3 regions of the Variovorax boronicumulans genome follow, and region 3 is predicted to be linked to each of the others. Evidence: predicted binding sites of a transcription regulator. Region 3 holds the regulator's gene; each other region holds the start of a gene.
What was found. Region 3 encodes sigma-54, which starts transcription at its own class of promoters, with help from an activator protein. Its sites were predicted from a motif close to TGGCANGNAANCTGCTTT; they were not measured.
Positions count from the first base shown of each region.

Region 1: a site for sigma-54 is predicted at 1,818-1,835, ahead of VHAB30_RS31240 (pilin). Genes of this name have one in related genera too.
Region 2: a site for sigma-54 is predicted at 4,256-4,273, ahead of glnA (type I glutamate--ammonia ligase). Genes of this name have one in related genera too.

Region 1 is NZ_BKDH01000004.1:317,400-322,958, reverse strand. Features, by position in the region: gene VHAB30_RS26555 (glycosyltransferase 87 family protein) at 1-1,209, opposite strand, end outside; gene VHAB30_RS31240 (pilin) at 1,291-1,761, opposite strand; gene VHAB30_RS26545 (3',5'-cyclic-nucleotide phosphodiesterase) at 1,963-2,766, opposite strand; gene VHAB30_RS26540 (CHASE2 domain-containing protein) at 2,796-5,054, opposite strand; gene VHAB30_RS26535 (FHA domain-containing protein) at 5,127-5,559, opposite strand, start outside.
Region 2 is NZ_BKDH01000001.1:3,549,064-3,554,622, reverse strand. Features, by position in the region: gene VHAB30_RS16370 (YncE family protein) at 1-607, shown strand, start outside; gene VHAB30_RS16365 (polysaccharide deacetylase family protein) at 591-1,421, shown strand; gene VHAB30_RS16360 (sterol desaturase family protein) at 1,438-2,412, shown strand; gene VHAB30_RS16355 (EI24 domain-containing protein) at 2,470-3,375, shown strand; gene VHAB30_RS16350 (competence/damage-inducible protein A) at 3,372-4,172, shown strand; gene glnA (type I glutamate--ammonia ligase) at 4,320-5,559, shown strand, end outside.
Region 3 is NZ_BKDH01000003.1:122,023-127,581, reverse strand. Features, by position in the region: gene VHAB30_RS23295 (SPOR domain-containing protein) at 1-573, shown strand, start outside; gene VHAB30_RS23290 (thiol:disulfide interchange protein DsbA/DsbL) at 730-1,374, shown strand; gene lptA (lipopolysaccharide transport periplasmic protein LptA) at 1,497-2,216, shown strand; gene lptB (LPS export ABC transporter ATP-binding protein) at 2,213-3,007, shown strand; gene rpoN (RNA polymerase factor sigma-54) at 3,025-4,614, shown strand; gene VHAB30_RS23270 (phospholipase D family protein) at 4,625-5,559, shown strand, end outside.

The DNA of each region.
Region 1 (5,559 bases), on a different contig from region 3:
AACAAGTAGGACGCCCGCGATGCAAGCCATGGGCGAGAAGTAGCGGCTGTTCCCGCTGATGCTCAGCCAGAGCACCCAACTCGCCGCAAGCGAAATGACCAAGCATGCGTACGCACGATTTGACTGGCTACTGATTGCCGTAGCTGCACTCTTCCACCGGCGGCGCGCGCCCCAGGCCACGACACCAAGCATCGCCAACATCACCAAAGCGGCGTAGCGCAGATCGGGTGATGAGGGTTCGGTATGTATGAGGCGCCGCGCACTAAGCATGTCGAACGGCCGCGCGAACGCTTCGGTCAATGACGACGGCAGGAAGCGTGGATCCCTCATTCCGGCGACCAACTGCCCAAGCAATTGCCAAGGCGAACTCTCGGGTTGACTCTTGGGCGTGGCAGCATCCGATGCGCGAAATAGACCGTCAAGCATCGGGAAAAAGGGATTGCCAAAAGCGCGCTCCAATCGCATGGACCAGGGCATAGTCACGGCAATCACAGCGATACCAGCGCAGACAGCGAATGTCAGTAGCGCTCGCACACGTCGGCGTGGCGTCGAAACGCATCCCACAACCATGGGGATTGCAGGCAGGAGCGCAAAGGTCGCGTTCGAGAGTTTGAGCGCAGAAGCGGCGCCAAGCAGGGCGCCTCCCAATGCGACCAGGTGGAGTCGACCTCCAACGAATGCGCTAGCCAGAGCAACGTAGCCGCCCAGCGCAAGCGCGCCAGTGGTGACGTCGTTGAACGAAGATCCCAGCGCCTGCAAGAAAACGGGGTTGAGCAACGCGAAGGCCACCGCAGCCCAAACAACGATGCCCGAACTGTTGCCACCTTGACGCCGGCATACAACGCGTGCCAATTCCCAGGTCATCCATAGCATCACGCTTTGCATCAGGGCAAAGGAGACACCTATCGCTACCGCCGGCCACCTCGCATCCACCATCAGGTACAACGGCACATGAGAGTAGGGGTTCAGATAAGTCTGCGTGCCAGCCGGGAACAGGTCAACCGTCAAGCGTTCGTTGAAGACGCTGTAGCCTGCATACACGTGGTAGTGCAAAGCATCCCAAGGCACATCCTTGCCAGCAAGCAGAGTCCAGGTGATAGCCAGAATGCTGCAGATCGCATATGCCAGCAAACGCCCTTCCCCAACTCCACGGCGGCCTGCTTCAGCGAAAAGGGCGGATCGGCCAAGTGCGCGTGAACTCTCAGTCATGAGTTTTGCTGATGAGACCTATCTGCTTGCAATACAAGATAAAAAGCCGCCCGAAGGCGGCTCGTCATGCGATGGCGAAAATTACACGCCAGGGCATTCCTTCGGGGCCAGCTTGTTTGCCACGTTGGTGGCACAGGTCCAAGATCCGGTCGTGCCGCCGGTGCCGGCGGTGTCCGCAGTGCGGGTCCAGGTGACGGTCTTGCCATTGACTTGGGCATTACCAATCAGCGTGCAGGTAATCGTGCCACCAGAGTTGGCCGGGGCCGTGGCACCAGTGAACGTGGCGATCGCGATAGCGCAGCGCTTGGTGGTCGCAGAGAGACCAATGTCTGCCACCGTTGCGGGCGGCGTGCCCGAAGCGATGCGATCTTCAATGTTCACCTTGCCAGGTGTGATTTCGGCCAAGCCACCAGCGACTTGCGACTTCGCGACGTAGTCCTGATACGCCGGCAGCGCCACAGCAGCCAAGATACCAATGATCGCCACAACGATCATCAATTCGATCAGGGTGAAACCCTTTTGCACATTGCGTGCGATAGAACGACGGTTCATTCATTAACTCCAGGTTGGTTTGTAGAGCCCGGGAACCAGCCCGGAGCGAGGAACCTTCCGCAGCATCCGTGCCACCCGGTTTCCCCACCCTGCAGCCCTCGATCGGGCCGCCTTTGGTCACAAGATGGTTACATGATGTGACACAACTCGCACTCAGATGCCAATTGTGTCGACAAATTTGTCATGCCCGACCAGGCCCTGTCAGAAGGTCAGCACCCCATCCGCCTTGAGCCAGCGGATGTCCCGCTGCGCCAACCCGGCCACCTCCCGACCCGCCAGCATCTCGATCTGGCTCATGATTTCCTCGGTCTCTGCCGGCTTGGTGTGGGTGATGTAGATCGGGTATTGCTTGCCCGGATCGATGTGCGCCAGCTCGTGCGCCAGCGCCACCGGCGACAGATGCAGGCTGCGTTCGGCCAATGCCTCTTCGCGGGAGCTGAAGGCGGTCTCGATGACCAGCATCGCCACGTCGATCGCGTTGATGCGCTCCCAGAACGGCGGGTTGCGTTCGGTGTCGCCGCTGAAGACCCAGTGGGCGCCGCCTTCCGCCCGGCGGATGGCGAAGCCGCAGGCCGGCACGGTGTGGACGGCCGGCAGCACCTCGATCAGCTTGGGGGCGTCGCTGCCCAACTCGAGGCGCTGCCCGACCGTGATCTCGTGAAAGCTCACGAACGGCGATTCGGGGCTGGGAATGCGTTCGAAATTCGGCCAGATGACGTTGTTGAACACATGCGCCCGCAGCGCGTCGATGGTGGCCGCCAGAGCATGCACGCGCAGGGGCCGGGGGCGGCGGCTGCCGACGGCGTCGAGCATCAGGGGCAGGGCGGCGATGTGGTCGAGGTGCGAGTGGGTGAGCACCACGTCGTCGATGGCGGCCATCTCGTCGAGGGTGAGGTCGCCGACGCCCGTGCCGGCGTCCACGAGCAGGTCCGCATCGACCAGGAACGAGGTGGTGCGGCAGTCCTTGGCGATGGCGCCCGAGCAACCCAGCACGCGAACCTGCATTGTGGAAGACCCCTTGTATGCGTCTGTCGTCATTTGGTGTCGAACCGGGTGGCGCCGTCCCAGTCCGGGTCTTGCGGGCGAAGCGCCATCGAGGCTAAACGCTGGGCGTAGAGCTGGTAAAGGACTTTTTTCGCATCCGCGGCGAGCAGGGGAGCCAGCAAGTTCCGGCCCAGCGCCCAATCCTGGCGGCGGTAGGCGGCGAGCACCTGGCTCCAGCGGTCGAGTTGCTGCCGTGTGTCCTGCGACTCGGCCGCAGCTTCCGGCACGAGCGGGGTGTAGATGGCAACGGCCTGGGCCTTGCCCTTGACGCGCACGCTGTCGAGTTCCTGCCAGACGAAGCCGGGCGCCGCCTCGCGGGTGGCGCCGCTGGCCACGATCTCGACCCCGTAGTGTCCGCTCAGGCCTTCCAGCCGCGACGCGAGATTGACCGCGTCGCCGACCACGGTATAGCTGCGGCGCGCGGTCGAGCCCATGTCGCCGACGCTCATGAGGCCGCTGTTCAGGCCGATGCCGGCGCTGATTTCGGGGCGGCCGTTGGCACGGTGCTGGCGGTTGATGTCGTGCACGGCGGCCGCCATGTCGATCGCCGCCTGCACCGCGAGCGCGGCATGGCCGGGGGTGTCGATGGGTGCGCCCCAGAAGGCCATGACGCAGTCGCCCATGTATTTGTCGACGGTGCCGCGGTGCGCGCTGATCACCTCGGTGAGCCGGCTGAAGACGGTGTTCAGGAAGGCCTGCAGCTCGGCCGGCGCCATCTGCTCGGACAGCCGGGTGAAGTCGCGCATGTCGCAGAACATCACGGTCATTTCCTTGCTCTCGGCGCGCATGCTGTAGCGGCCGGGGCGCACGAGCATTTCGTCGACCAACTCCGGCGGCACGTAGGTGCCGAAGAGCCGCACCAGCCCGCGCCGCGCGCGCGATTCGACGAAGTAGCCCCAGCTCATGTTGAGCGCGAAGGCCAGCGCCACCATGACGAGCGCCGACGCGAGCGGGAGCACGAGGCTGTGGCCGACGTAGAGCCAGGTGTTGAGGCCGACCAGCGCGGCGACCACGCCGGCGCCGAGCAGCACGGCGCGCGATGCGGACAGCAGCGAGAGCCCGAACGCGAGCAGCAGCCCCGCCGTCAGCACGGTCAGCACTTCGTAGCCCGGCGCGTAGTCGGGCACGGCCAGCAGGCGCCGGTCGAGCAGGCCCGAGACGATGTTGGCGTGCACTTCGACGCCCGGGAACGCCGCGCCGACCGGGGTGGCGCGCAGGTCCTGCAGGCCGGGCGCGGTGGCGCCGAGCAGCACGATCTTGTCCTTCAACTCGCCCGGCGCCAGTCGGCCCTCGAGGACGTCGGCAGCGGCCACGTAGCGGAACGACCCTGCGCGCGGCCCGCCGGGGCCGCGGAACGGCACCTGCAGGCTGGCACTCTGGTCGACCGGGATGCGCAGCGACCCCAGCACCAGCGCCTGCAGGCGCGGAAAGTTGCCGTCGCCGGCCACGAGCGCCGGCCGCACGGGCGGCGAGCCGTTCGCCAGCCGGTACACCGCCAGCGCCAGCGACTCGTAGTGCCCGGGCGACGCATGCTCGCCTTCGTAGCGGGCAATGAGCGGCACGCTGCGAATCACGCCGTCGTCGCTGCCGTCACCAACCAGGGTGTTCAGGAACCCCGCGACCGGCGCCGCGCGCCCCAGCACCGGCAGGCTGGCGCCGAAGCCGTTCCAGAGCGTGACGAAGGAAGCATGGGGCGGAAAGGCGTCGGGCGGCAGCACGGGCGTCGCCGGCAGCAGCCCCTTGGCGCTGGGCTGTTCGGTGCGGGTGAAGTAGTAGCCCAGCGCCACGGGCTGGCCGCGCAGGGCCTGGGCCAGTGTGGCGTCGTGGTCGAGGGTCGGCGCGAGCTGGTCGATTTCGGCAGCGAGGCCCGGCACGCCGCTCAATGGCCCGGCTGCGATCTCCTTCAGGCGCCCGAGGCCGGAGCTGCGATCGGGCTCGAGAAACATCACGTCGAAGCCGAGCACGGCCACGTGCTGGCGGGCCAGCAGTTCCGTCGTGAGGCTGGCGATCTTGTCGCGCGGCCAGGGCCACTGGCCTTCGCGCGCCAGGCTGGCGTCGTCGACATCGACGATCACGACCCGCGTGTCGGGCGTGCCCGGCATGGTGGCGCGCAGGCGGGCGTCGTAGATCAGATGGTCCAGGTGCTCGATCACGCCCAGCCGCCAGGCGCCGGTGGCGTGGAGCAGCGCCAGCACCACCGGTAGCAGCGTGATGGCGATGCGCGGCCAGTGCCGCCGCAATGCGCTCATGGCTGGTCAGCCTTGGACAACAAATGCCTGTCGGCGAGAAAACGGGGAACGGAGCAGGGCGTCCGGGCCGGCTCAGATCCGGAGGAACTGCATGCGCGAGGCGCCGCCGAGTTCGAGCACGTCGCCTTCCTGCAGCGCGACGGCTTCGGCGCCCAGCGGGGCGCCGTTGAGCGTGACGCTGCCGACGACGGTGGCCGCCACGTAGCCCTGGCGGCGGCGGGTGACGACGGCCACGGCGACGCCGGGCTTGCCGATGGTGGTGACCACCTTCTGCAGCGGGACGTCCTGGCCTTCGTTGGCGCCCGAGAGCACGCGCAGCACGGGCACGCCCAGCTCGACCAGCGCGCCCGATTCGGTGGGCGCCGACGAGAGCGGCATCGGCGCCGAATACTCGGAGAGCGAGGCCCGCACGGAGCCAGGGCCGGCCATGAGGTTGCTGTGCGAGCGGAAATGGATGCGGCAGCCGCCGACCTCGATGACGTCGTTGTCCTGGAGCGCCTGCTTC
Region 2 (5,559 bases), on a different contig from region 3:
CCGCTGGGACGGCAAGGACCTGAAGCTGGTCAAGCGCATCGCCACCGGCAAGACGCCCAGCCACATCTGGATCGACAACACCAGCACCGTGGCCTACGTCACCATGCAGGACAGCGACGAGCTGATCGCGGTCGACCTGCCGACGCAGACCATCCGCTGGCGCATGGCCACCGGCGCCATGCCGGCCGACATCTTCGGCGCCCACAACGACAAGACGCTGCTCGTGGGCCTCACGGGCAGCGACGGCGTGCAGGTGTTCGACGTGGCCGGCGCCCAGCCCAAGCTGGTCGGCAAGATCCCCACCGGCAAGGGCGCCCACGCCTTCCGCTCGGCCGGCGACGGCAAGACCGTGTTCGTGAGCAACCGGGTGGCCAACACCATCAGCCGCATCGACCTGACCACGCTGAAGGTCGTCGCCAACTACAACGTGCCTGGCGGCCCCGACTGCATGGACGTGTCGGCCGACGGCAAGACGCTGTACGTGACCTCGCGCTGGGCCAAGAAGCTCACGGTGGTCGATCTCGCGAGCCAGAAGGTCGTGCGGCAGATCAACGTCGGCCGCTCGCCGCACGGCGTCTGGACCCTCGACCATGCCAAGCGCATCTGAGCGCGTGCGTGGGTTACGCACCGCCGGGGTGGCCTTCGCCGTCGCGGCGCTGGCCTGCGCCACCGTGCCGGCCTCCGGTGCCCAGGAAGCCGCCGCCTGCGACAAGCCGGTCTACCTGACGCTGGACACCGGCCACATGGGCATCGCCCCGCTGGTGGCCGACGTGCTCAAGCGCCAGGACGTGCGCGTCACCTTCTTCGCCGCCGCCGAGCGCACCCAGACCGACGGCGACAGCCTGGACGACCACTGGGCGCCGTGGTGGAAGGCGAGGGCGGCCGAGGGCCATGAGTTCGGTTCGCACACCTACGACCACGCCTACTGGCGCGGCGACGTCAAGGGCACGCCGCCGAGCTTTCGCATCAAGCCGTCGGCCGGCCTGCAGACCGGCAAGGAGTCGGTCTGGAGCGCGGCCCAGTACTGCGCCGACATCCGCAAGTCGTCCGACCGGCTGGCTGCCATCACCGGCAAGAAGCCGCTGCCGATGTACCGCGCGCCGGGTGGCAAGACCTCGCCCGCGCTGCTGGCGGCCGCCAAGGATTGCGGCTATGCGCACGTGGGTTGGTCGCCCGCCGGCTTCCTGGGCGACGAGCTGCCGAGCGAAACGTTCAGCAACCAGAAGCTGCTGGCCCAGGCGCTGGCAGGCATCCGCCCCGGCGACATCCTGCTGGCGCACCTGGGCATCTGGTCGCGCAAGGACCCGTGGGCGCCCGCCAACCTCGAGCCGCTGATCGTCGGCCTGAAGGCCAAGGGCTTCTGCTTTCGCACCCTGCGCCAGCACCCGGACTACCGCGCCTGGATCGCCTCCCACCCTTGAATCCTGAGTTTTCGCCGTGATCGACTGGTTGACTGACGTTTTATCCGCCATGCAGGGCTGGCTCTTCGAGACCGCCGTGCAGCCGCTGGTGTACGCCATCGGCCTGGGCGGCTGGGCCGAGGACGCCTTCGACGCCACCGGCTGGCTGCTGGTCGGCGTGATCCAGATCCTGGTGCTGCTGGCCGTGATCGGCCCGCTGCAGCGCTGGCGCGCGGTCGAGCCCGTGACCGACCGCCGCGCCATCCGCACCGACGTGATCTACACGCTGATCCACCGGTTGGGCCTGTTCCGGCTGGCGCTGTTCTTCGTGCTGCAGCCCGTGTTCGACGACCTGCTCGGCAGCCTGCGCATGGCGGGGTGGGGCACCTTCCACCTGGACGAAGTCTGGCCCGGCGTGACCGACGTGCCGTGGGTGGCCTTTGCCATCTACCTTGTCGTGCTCGACTTTGTCGGCTACTGGATCCACCGGGGCCAGCATCAGTTCAACTGGTGGTGGAGCCTGCATTCGCTGCACCACTCGCAGCGCCAGATGACGATGTGGAGCGACGACCGCAACCACCTGCTGGACGACGTGATCCACGACACGCTCATCGTCATCGTGGCGCAGCTGATCGGCGTGGCGCCGGGTCAGTTCATCGCCGTCGTGGCCTTCACCCAGCTCAGCGAAAGCCTGCAGCACGCCAACCTGCGGCTGAGCTTCGGGGCGATCGGCGAGCGGCTGTGGGTCAGCCCGCGCTTTCACCGGCTGCACCACAGCATCGGGCTGGGCCACGAGTCGCACGGCAGGAGCACGCTCGGCGGCCACAACTTCGGCGTGCTGCTGCCCTGGTGGGACATGCTCTTTCGCACCGCCAACTTCGAGAACCGCTACGACCCGACCGGCATCCGCGACCAGGTCGAGCCCGGCGCCGACGGCCGCCCGCGCGACTACGGCCAGGGCTTCTGGTCGCAGCAGTGGCTGGGGCTGAAGCGGCTGTTCGGCCGCGCCTGAACCGGGGCGAGGGGCCGACGCCTGGCGGGCCGGGGCCTTGCGCTATCCTCGAACCTCATGCGCCTGCTCCTCGACTCCTTCTGGCGCGCGGTGGCCTATTGCATGCTCCCGCGCGTGATCGTGCTGTCGCTCCTGCCATTGGCGCTCATGGTGCTGCTGGCCGCGGGGCTCGGCTACTTCTACTGGGACGCGGCCGTCGCCTGGACGCGCGAGGCGCTCGACGCCTGGCCGCTGCTGTCCAGCTTCTGGGCCTGGATCGGGCGCCTCTTCTCCAGCGACGTCACGGCCGCGCTGGCGCCGCTGGTGGTGGTGTTCGGCGTCACGCCGCTGATCGTGGTGCTGTCGCTGCTCATCGTGGCCGGCTTTATGGCGCCGGCGCTCACCAAGCTCGTGGCCGAACGGCGCTTTCCCACGCTCGAACAGAAGAAGGGCGCCTCCTTCTTCGGCAGTGTGCTGCGCTCGCTCGGTGCCACGGTGCTGGCGCTGATCGCGCTGGTGGTGTCGATGCCGCTGTGGCTCATTCCGCCGCTGGTGCTGATCCTGCCGCCGCTGATCTGGGGCTGGCTCACCTACCGGGTGATGAGCTTCGACGCGCTGGCCGAGCACGCCAGCCCCGAGGAACGCGCCGCGCTGCTGCGCGCCCACCGGCTGCCGCTGCTGTGCATCGGCGTGCTGTGCGGTTACCTGGGCGCGGCGCCGAGCATCGTCTGGGCCTCGGGCCTGCTGTTCGCCGCCGCCTTCTTCGTGCTGGTGCCGATCGCCATCTGGATCTACACGCTGGTCTTCGCCTTTTCTGCGCTCTGGTTCGCGCACTACTGCCTCGACGCCCTGACCCAGCTGCGCGCCCAGCGCGCGGCGCAGCAGCCCGCGGCCGGCAGCGGCGACGCGCAGCAGCAGGCGATCGAGGCGGCCGAAGCTACCGAGGCCAACAAGGCCGCTCTTTCTCAATGGAGTTCTCCATGACACGCGCATTCGGTCTCATCGTGGTCGGCGACGAGATCCTTTCCGGCAAGCGGGCCGACAAGCACATGGCCAAGGTCATCGAGCTGCTGGCCGCGCGCGGCCTGCAGCTGGGCTGGGCCGAGTACGTGGGCGACGAGCCCACGCGGATCACCGCGGCCCTGATGCGCGCCTTCGCCTCGGGCGACATCGTGTTCTCGACCGGCGGCATCGGCGCCACGCCCGACGACCACACCCGCCAGTGCGCCGCCCAGGCCCTGCGCGTGCCGCTGGCGCTGCACCCCGAGGCCGAGGCGCTGATCCGCGAGCGCATGCAGGACACGGCCCTGGAGCAGGGCGTGCCCTACGAACCCGACCGGCCTGACAACATCCACCGCCTGAACATGGGCGTGTTTCCGCAGGGCGCGTCGATCATCCGCAACCCGTACAACAAGATCCCGGGGTTCAGCGTCGAGCACGTGCATTTCGTGCCGGGCTTTCCGGTCATGGCCTGGCCGATGATCGAGTCGGTGCTCGACAGCCGCTATGCCGACCTGTTCACCCGCAACGCCATCGCCGAGAAGTCCGTGATCGTTTTCGGTGCGATGGAAGCCACCCTCACGCCCCTGATGCAGGCCATCGAGCAGGCCCACGCCGGCATCAAGGTGTTCAGCCTGCCCAGCGTGGATCACCCGCAGTACGGGCGCCACATCGAGCTGGGCGTCAAGGGCGACCCTGCGAAGCTCGATGCCGCCTATGGCCAGCTGATCGAAGGCCTGCACACTTTCGATGCGAAGCTAGGCCCCGAATTGGTGCGTTAATCTGCATTGCACCAATTTGGTGATTTTTTCCTTTTCCGGCAGCCCCTGGGCCGTCACCCGGGCCTCATCCGGCGGGGTGACAATGGCACAGAAACTGCATCCTCCCGTCCCTGTATTCCTAACCACCATCCAACTCAGGAGAAACTGATGGCAAAGACCGTCGCCGATGTACTCAAGCTCGTCAAGGAAAACGAGGTCAAGTTCGTCGACTTGCGCTTCACCGACACCCGCGGCAAAGAGCAGCACGTGACCGTGCCCGTGTCGCACTTCGATGAAGACAAATTCACCTCGGGCCACGCGTTCGACGGTTCGTCCATCGCCGGTTGGAAGGGCATCGAAGCCTCGGACATGCAGCTCATGCCCGACCCGAACACCGCCAACATCGACCCGTTCTTCGAAGAAACGACGCTGATCCTGACCTGCGACGTGATCGACCCGGCCGACGGCAAGGCCTACGAGCGCGACCCGCGTTCGCTCGCCAAGCGCGCCGAGGCGTACATGAAGGCTTCCGGCCTGGGCGACACCGCCTACTTCGGACCGGAACCCGAATTCTTCGTGTTCGACGGCGTGCGCTGGAAGAACGACATGTCGGGCTGCTTCGTGAAGATCGAGTCCGAAGAAGCCTCGTGGAACACCGACAAGGAGTTCGAGCACGGCAACAGCGGCCACCGTCCCGCAGTCAAGGGCGGCTACTTCCCGGTGCCCCCGGTCGACAGCTTCCAGGACATGCGCTCCGAAATGAGCCTGGTGCTCGAATCGCTGGGCATCCCGGTCGAAGTGCATCACCATGAAGTGGCCAACGCCGGCCAGCTCGAAATCGGCACCCGCTTCAGCACGCTGGTCCAGCGCGCCGACTGGGTCCAGCTGCAGAAGTACGTGATCCACAACGTGGCCCACGCCTACGGCAAGACCGCCACCTTCATGCCCAAGCCCATCGTCGGCGACAACGGCTCCGGCATGCACGTGCACCAGTCGGTCTGGAAGGACGGCAAGAACCTGTTCGCCGGCGACGGCTACGCAGGCCTGTCGGACTTCGCGCTGCACTACATCGGCGGCATCATCAAGCACGCCCGTGCCCTGAACGCCATCACGAACCCCGGCACCAACAGCTACAAGCGCCTGGTGCCCGGCTTCGAAGCCCCGGTGAAGCTGGCCTACTCGGCCAAGAACCGCTCGGCCTCGATCCGCATCCCGTTCGTGGCCAACCCGAAGGGCCGTCGCGTCGAAGCGCGCTTCCCCGATCCGCTGATGAACCCGTACCTGGGCTTTGCCGCGCTGCTGATGGCCGGCCTGGACGGCGTGGAAAACAAGATCCATCCGGGCGAAGCCGCCAGCAAGGACCTGTACCACCTGCCGCCGGAAGAAGACGCGCTGATCCCGACCGTCT
Region 3 (5,559 bases):
GCGCCGCTGGCCGGCAAGGCCGGCGCGCCCAAGCCGGCGGCCACGCCACCGGCCGCCACGGCCACCGGTCCGGTGAACCCGATCACCGGCGCCCCCGTCACCGCGGCACCGGGCACGGCGCCCACCACCGTCACCCCGCCGGTCACCGCCCCGGCCCCCGTGGTGGTGGCGCCCAAGCCGGCGCGCCCCGCGCCGGTGCCGGCCGAAGCCAACGCCCTGCCGCCGTCGAACGATCCGCTGGGCGACCTCGCCCGGGCCCGCGCAGGCGGCAGCACGACCACCGCGTCCGCCGCGCCGAGCCACACGGCCGCCGCGCCGTCGCCGTCGGGTGCCGACCCCTTCATGTACTTCGTGCAGGCCGGCGCCTTCCGCACCACCGACGACGCCGAGGCGCAGCGCGCCAAGCTGTCGCTCATGGGCGTCGAGGCCAAGGTCACCGAGCGCGAGCAGGCCGGTCGCACGGTTTACCGCGTGCGCGCCGGCCCGTTCAACAAGAAGGACGACGCCGACCGGCTCAAGGAACGGCTCGACGGCGGCGGTCTCGAATCGGCGCTGGTGCGCGTGCAGCGCTGACCCGTCAGCGCCTTTCTTGAACAGCCTTTAAGCTCTCGCCCGCGCGGCATTCGCCGCACTCGTTTGTCAATTCCAGCGCCTCGGTCGCGCCGTCCATGGGGAACTCCCGGCGGCGCGCCGGCTCTGTACTGCGGTACCCACAGGAGAACCTTTTCCATGAAACGTCGTGACTTTTCGCTGGCCGCCACTTCGATCGGGCTGCTTTCGCTGGCTGCCGTTCCGGCACACGCCCAGCGCGCCCCCAAGGCCGGCACCGATTTCCTCGTGCTCGACAAGCGCGTGCCCGTCGATGCACCGGCCGGCAAGGTCGAGGTGGTCGAGTTCTTCTCGTACAACTGCCCGCATTGCAACGACTTCGAGCCCTCGCTCGAAGCCTGGGTCAAGGCAGCCCCGAAGGAAGTGGCGTTCCGCCGCATCCCCGTGCCCTTCGTGGGCAACGACGTCGAAGCCAAGCAGCGCCTGTACTTCACGCTCGAAGCGATGGGCAAGCTCGACGAGTACCACCCGAAGGTGTTCGCCGCCATCCACGCGCAGCGCCAGAACCTGAACGGCGACGCCAACATCCAGGCCTGGGCCGAGCGTGCCGGCCTCGACGGCGCCAAGTTCAAGGAAACCTTTGCGTCCTTCGGCGTGGCCAGCAAGGCCCGCCGCGCAGCGCAGCAGACCGAGGCCTACAAGGTCGCCGGCGTGCCGGCCCTGGCCGTGGCGGGCCGCTGGTATGTGGACGGCGAAACCGCCGGCAGCATGTCCAAGGTGCTGCAGGTCGCGACCTTCCTCATCGGCGAAGCCAAGAAGGGCTGACCGACCCGACGACCTGGTTCTTCGGTCGAATGCAAGGCCCGCTTCGGCGGGCTTTTTCATTGGCGGCGGTGGGCAATTGCCATCCCACGCATACAATGTTTCAGAGCAAGTTTCGTGCCTTTATGACATTGCCCTCCATCCCCACATTCCCCACCCTTCGTCGCCTCGGCCGCCTGGCTTTCGGTGCGCTGTTGCTGGCCGGTGCCGCCTCGGGCGCCCTGGCCGAAACCGCCGACCGCACCAAGCCGATGAACATCGAGTCCGACTCGATGCGCTACGACGACCTGAAACAGACCAGCGTGTTCACCGGCAACGTGCTGGTCACGAAGGGCACGATCATCATCCGCGGCGCGCGGCTGGACGTGCGCCAGGACGCCGAGGGCTACCAGTACGGCGTGGTCACGGCGGCGCCCGGCAAGCTGGCCTATTACAAGCAGAAGCGCAACGCCGGCGACGAGTGGATCGAGGGCGAGTCGGAAGTCATCGAGTACGACAGCCGCGCCGACAACGTCAAGTTCATCCGCCGTGCCGTCATGCGCCGGCTGATCGGCGCCACGGCCAACGACGAGAGCAGCGGCGCGCTGATCGTCTACGACCAGAGCAACGACACCTACACCGTCAACGGCTCCCTCGTGCCGCCGAACGCCGGCGTCTCGGCGGGCGGCGGCGGCCGCGTGAAGGCCATCCTCACGCCGAAGGCCGCCGCGGCCCCGGCAGCGGGCGGTTCCGCACCGGCAGCCGGCGGCAAGAAGCCCGCGGCCCCGGCACCCACCCCCGCGCCCGGCGCCGGGCTGCGCCCGAGCACCACGCTGGGCGGCACCGAAGGGGAAGGGCGCAAGTGATCGAAACCGCAGGAACCCAGACCGCCGACGGCATTCCGGGCAGCCGCCTCGTGGCGCGCGGCCTCAAGAAGAGCTACGGCAGCCGCACGGTCGTGAAAGACGTCTCGCTCGACGTGCAAAAGGGCGAGGTCGTCGGACTGCTCGGCCCCAACGGCGCGGGCAAGACCACCTCGTTCTACATGATCGTCGGGCTGGTGCGCGCCGACGCCGGCGAGATCACCATCGACGGCGAGCCCATCGCCCACATGCCCATCCACCGCCGCGCGCGCATGGGCCTGAGCTACCTGCCGCAGGAGGCCTCGATCTTCCGCAAGCTCACGGTCGAGGAAAACGTGCGTGCCGTGCTCGAGCTGCAGCGCGAGCCCGACGCCAACGGCCGCATGATGCCGCTGACCAAGCAGCACACCGAAGAGCGCTTGGCCGACCTGCTGGCCGACCTGCGCGTGGACCACCTGCGCGATTCGCCCGCGCTCGCGCTGTCGGGCGGCGAGCGCCGCCGCGTTGAAATTGCACGCGCGCTGGCCACCCAGCCGCGCTTCATCCTGCTGGACGAGCCCTTCGCCGGCATCGACCCGATCGCCGTGATCGAGATCCAGCGGATCATCAGTTTCCTGAAAGAGCGCGGCATCGGCGTGCTCATCACCGACCACAACGTGCGTGAAACGCTGGGCATCTGCGATCACGCGTTCATCATCAGCGACGGGCACGTGCTGGCACAAGGCACACCCTCGGAGATCGTCGACAACGCCGAGGTACGCAGGGTGTACCTGGGCGAGCACTTCCGCATGTAAGGGAGGGTCGGGTCTCCATGAAGCAAGGGCTGTCCCTTCGCGTCTCGCAGCATCTGGCGCTGACGCCACAGCTGCAGCAGTCCATTCGCCTGCTCCAACTCTCCACGCTCGAACTGAGCCAGGAGGTGGAGCAGATGCTGGACGAGAACCCGTTCCTCGAGCGCACCGCGGAAGAAGCGGCGCGCGAGGAATTCGGGCTGGACACGGCCGACGCGCCGGTGCCGCGCGACGACGCGGGCGAGGGTGAGGCCGAGTTCACGCCGTCCGCCGCCAGCACTTCCTCCACGTCCAGTGACACCAGCACCTCGACCCCCGACACCGATGGCCCCGCCGCCGAGATCGCCGAGCGCGAGCCCGACTGGGAAGGCGACGGCACCGTCGACATGGCGCCCGACGACAGCGAGTGGGGCAGCGATGCGCCCGCGCGCCAGAACAACCTGGGCGACGACGAGCGTGCCGATGCCACCGAACTCGCGCGCAGCCAGGAGTCGCTGCAGTCCTTCCTGCACCGCCAGGCGTTGAGCCTGCGGCTCAATGAAAACGACTGCGCCGCGCTGCGCTTCCTGATCGAGTCGCTCAACGACGACGGCTACCTCGAAGACTCGCTGCCCGCATTGGCCTCGGGCCTGGCGGGCGACGACAACGACCAGTTCGACGACCTCGTGCACCACTTCCAGGTGGCGCTGGGCCTGCTGCAGAGCCTGGAGCCGGTGGGCGTCGGCGCGCGCGATCTCGGCGAATGCCTGAGCATCCAGCTGAAGGCGCTCGCCAGCGAAGACGAGACCGAGGCCGAAGCGCTCATCCGCAAGACCGCCATCGCGATCTGCAAGCAGCCCATGGAGCTGCTCGCGCGGCGCGACTTCAAGCGCCTGGCCACGCTCACGCGCACCAACGAAGACCTGGTGCGCTCGGCGCTGCAGGTCATTGCGCGGCTCGAACCCAAGCCGGGGCGCCGTTTCGTCGACGTCGAACGCAACATCGTCATCCCCGACGTGATCGTCACCAAGACCGGGCGCGGCACGAACGTGAAGTTCCGCGTCATGCTCAACCCCGAGGTCATGCCGCGCCTGCGCGTGCACGACATCTACGCCGGCGCGCTCAAGTCACACAAGGGCGAAGGCAGCCAGGCGCTGTCTCAGCGGCTGCAGGAGGCGCGCTGGTTCATCAAGAACATCCAGCAGCGCTTCGACACCATCCTGCGCGTGAGCAACGCCATCGTCGAGCGCCAGAAGAGCTACTTCGTGCACGGCGAGCTGGCCATGCGCCCGCTGGTGCTGCGCGAGATCGCCGACGAGCTGGGCCTGCACGAGTCGACCATCTCGCGCGTGACCACCGCCAAGTACATGGCCACGCCCTTCGGCACGGTCGAGCTCAAGTACTTCTTCGGTTCGGCGCTGGGCACCGAGACCGGTGGCAATGCGTCGAGCACCGCGGTGCGCGCGCTGATCAAGCAGTTCGTGAGTTCCGAGAGCATCAAGAAGCCGCTGTCCGACAGCCAGATTTCCGAGATGCTGAAAGAGCAGGGCATCGAGTGCGCGCGCCGCACCGTCGCCAAGTACCGCGAAGCCTTGCGCATCGCACCGGCCAACCTGCGCAAAGCCCTGTAGAAAGCCCACAATGACCCGTCGCCTGCTGTCGCGCTGGGGGCATTGGGTCTTCGCCCTCGTGGCTGCATCGCTGTTCGCCGGCTGTGCCACCTTGCCCGACGACGCACCGCGCCCGCCCACCAAGGCCATCGCCGTCTCGGCCGACACCGCGCTCGGCAAGATCGCGCTGGCCTCGCAGCCCGACCCCGACCTCAGCGGCTTTCGCCTCATGCCCGGCGGCGACTTCGCCTTCGACACGCGGCTGCAGCTGGCGCGCCGCGCGCAGCGCACGCTCGACGTGCAGTACTACCAGATCGAGAACGACGAGACCGGCCGCTACCTGTTGCGCACCCTGCGCGATGCGGCCCAGCGCGGCGTGCGCGTGCGCCTGTTGATGGACGACCTGTACACGTCCGGCGAAGACGAGCTGCTGCTCGGCCTGGCCGCCACGCCGAACGTGGAGCTGCGCCTGTTCAACCCGTTCCCGGCCGGGCGCGGCAGCCTGCTCAAGCGCTTCACCGCATCGCTGTTCGACTTCAGCCGCGTCAACCGCCGCATGCACAACAAGCTCTTCATCGCCGACGGCGCGATGGCCGTGGCGGGCGGGCGCAACATCGGCAACCAGTACTTCCGCCGCACCACCGGCCCCAACTTCATCGACCTCGACACCTTCGTCACGGGTGCGCTGATCCCGCGCCTGGGCGTGCTGTTCGACCAGTACTGGAACAGCCCGCACGTGCGCCCGATCGGCGCGGTCGTGCACACCGACCTGCCGCGCGAGGAGCTGCAGCGCCGCTTCGACGCCGCCACCGGCCCCGACACCACGCCGCCGCCGCCCAGGCCCGCGCCCAACGACCTGCTCGGCTACAGCCCGGTGGCCGACGACCTCGACGCCGGCAAGCTGGGCCTGATCTGGACCACCGCCGAGGCGTATGCCGATTCGCCCGACCGCGTGATCGGCAAGAC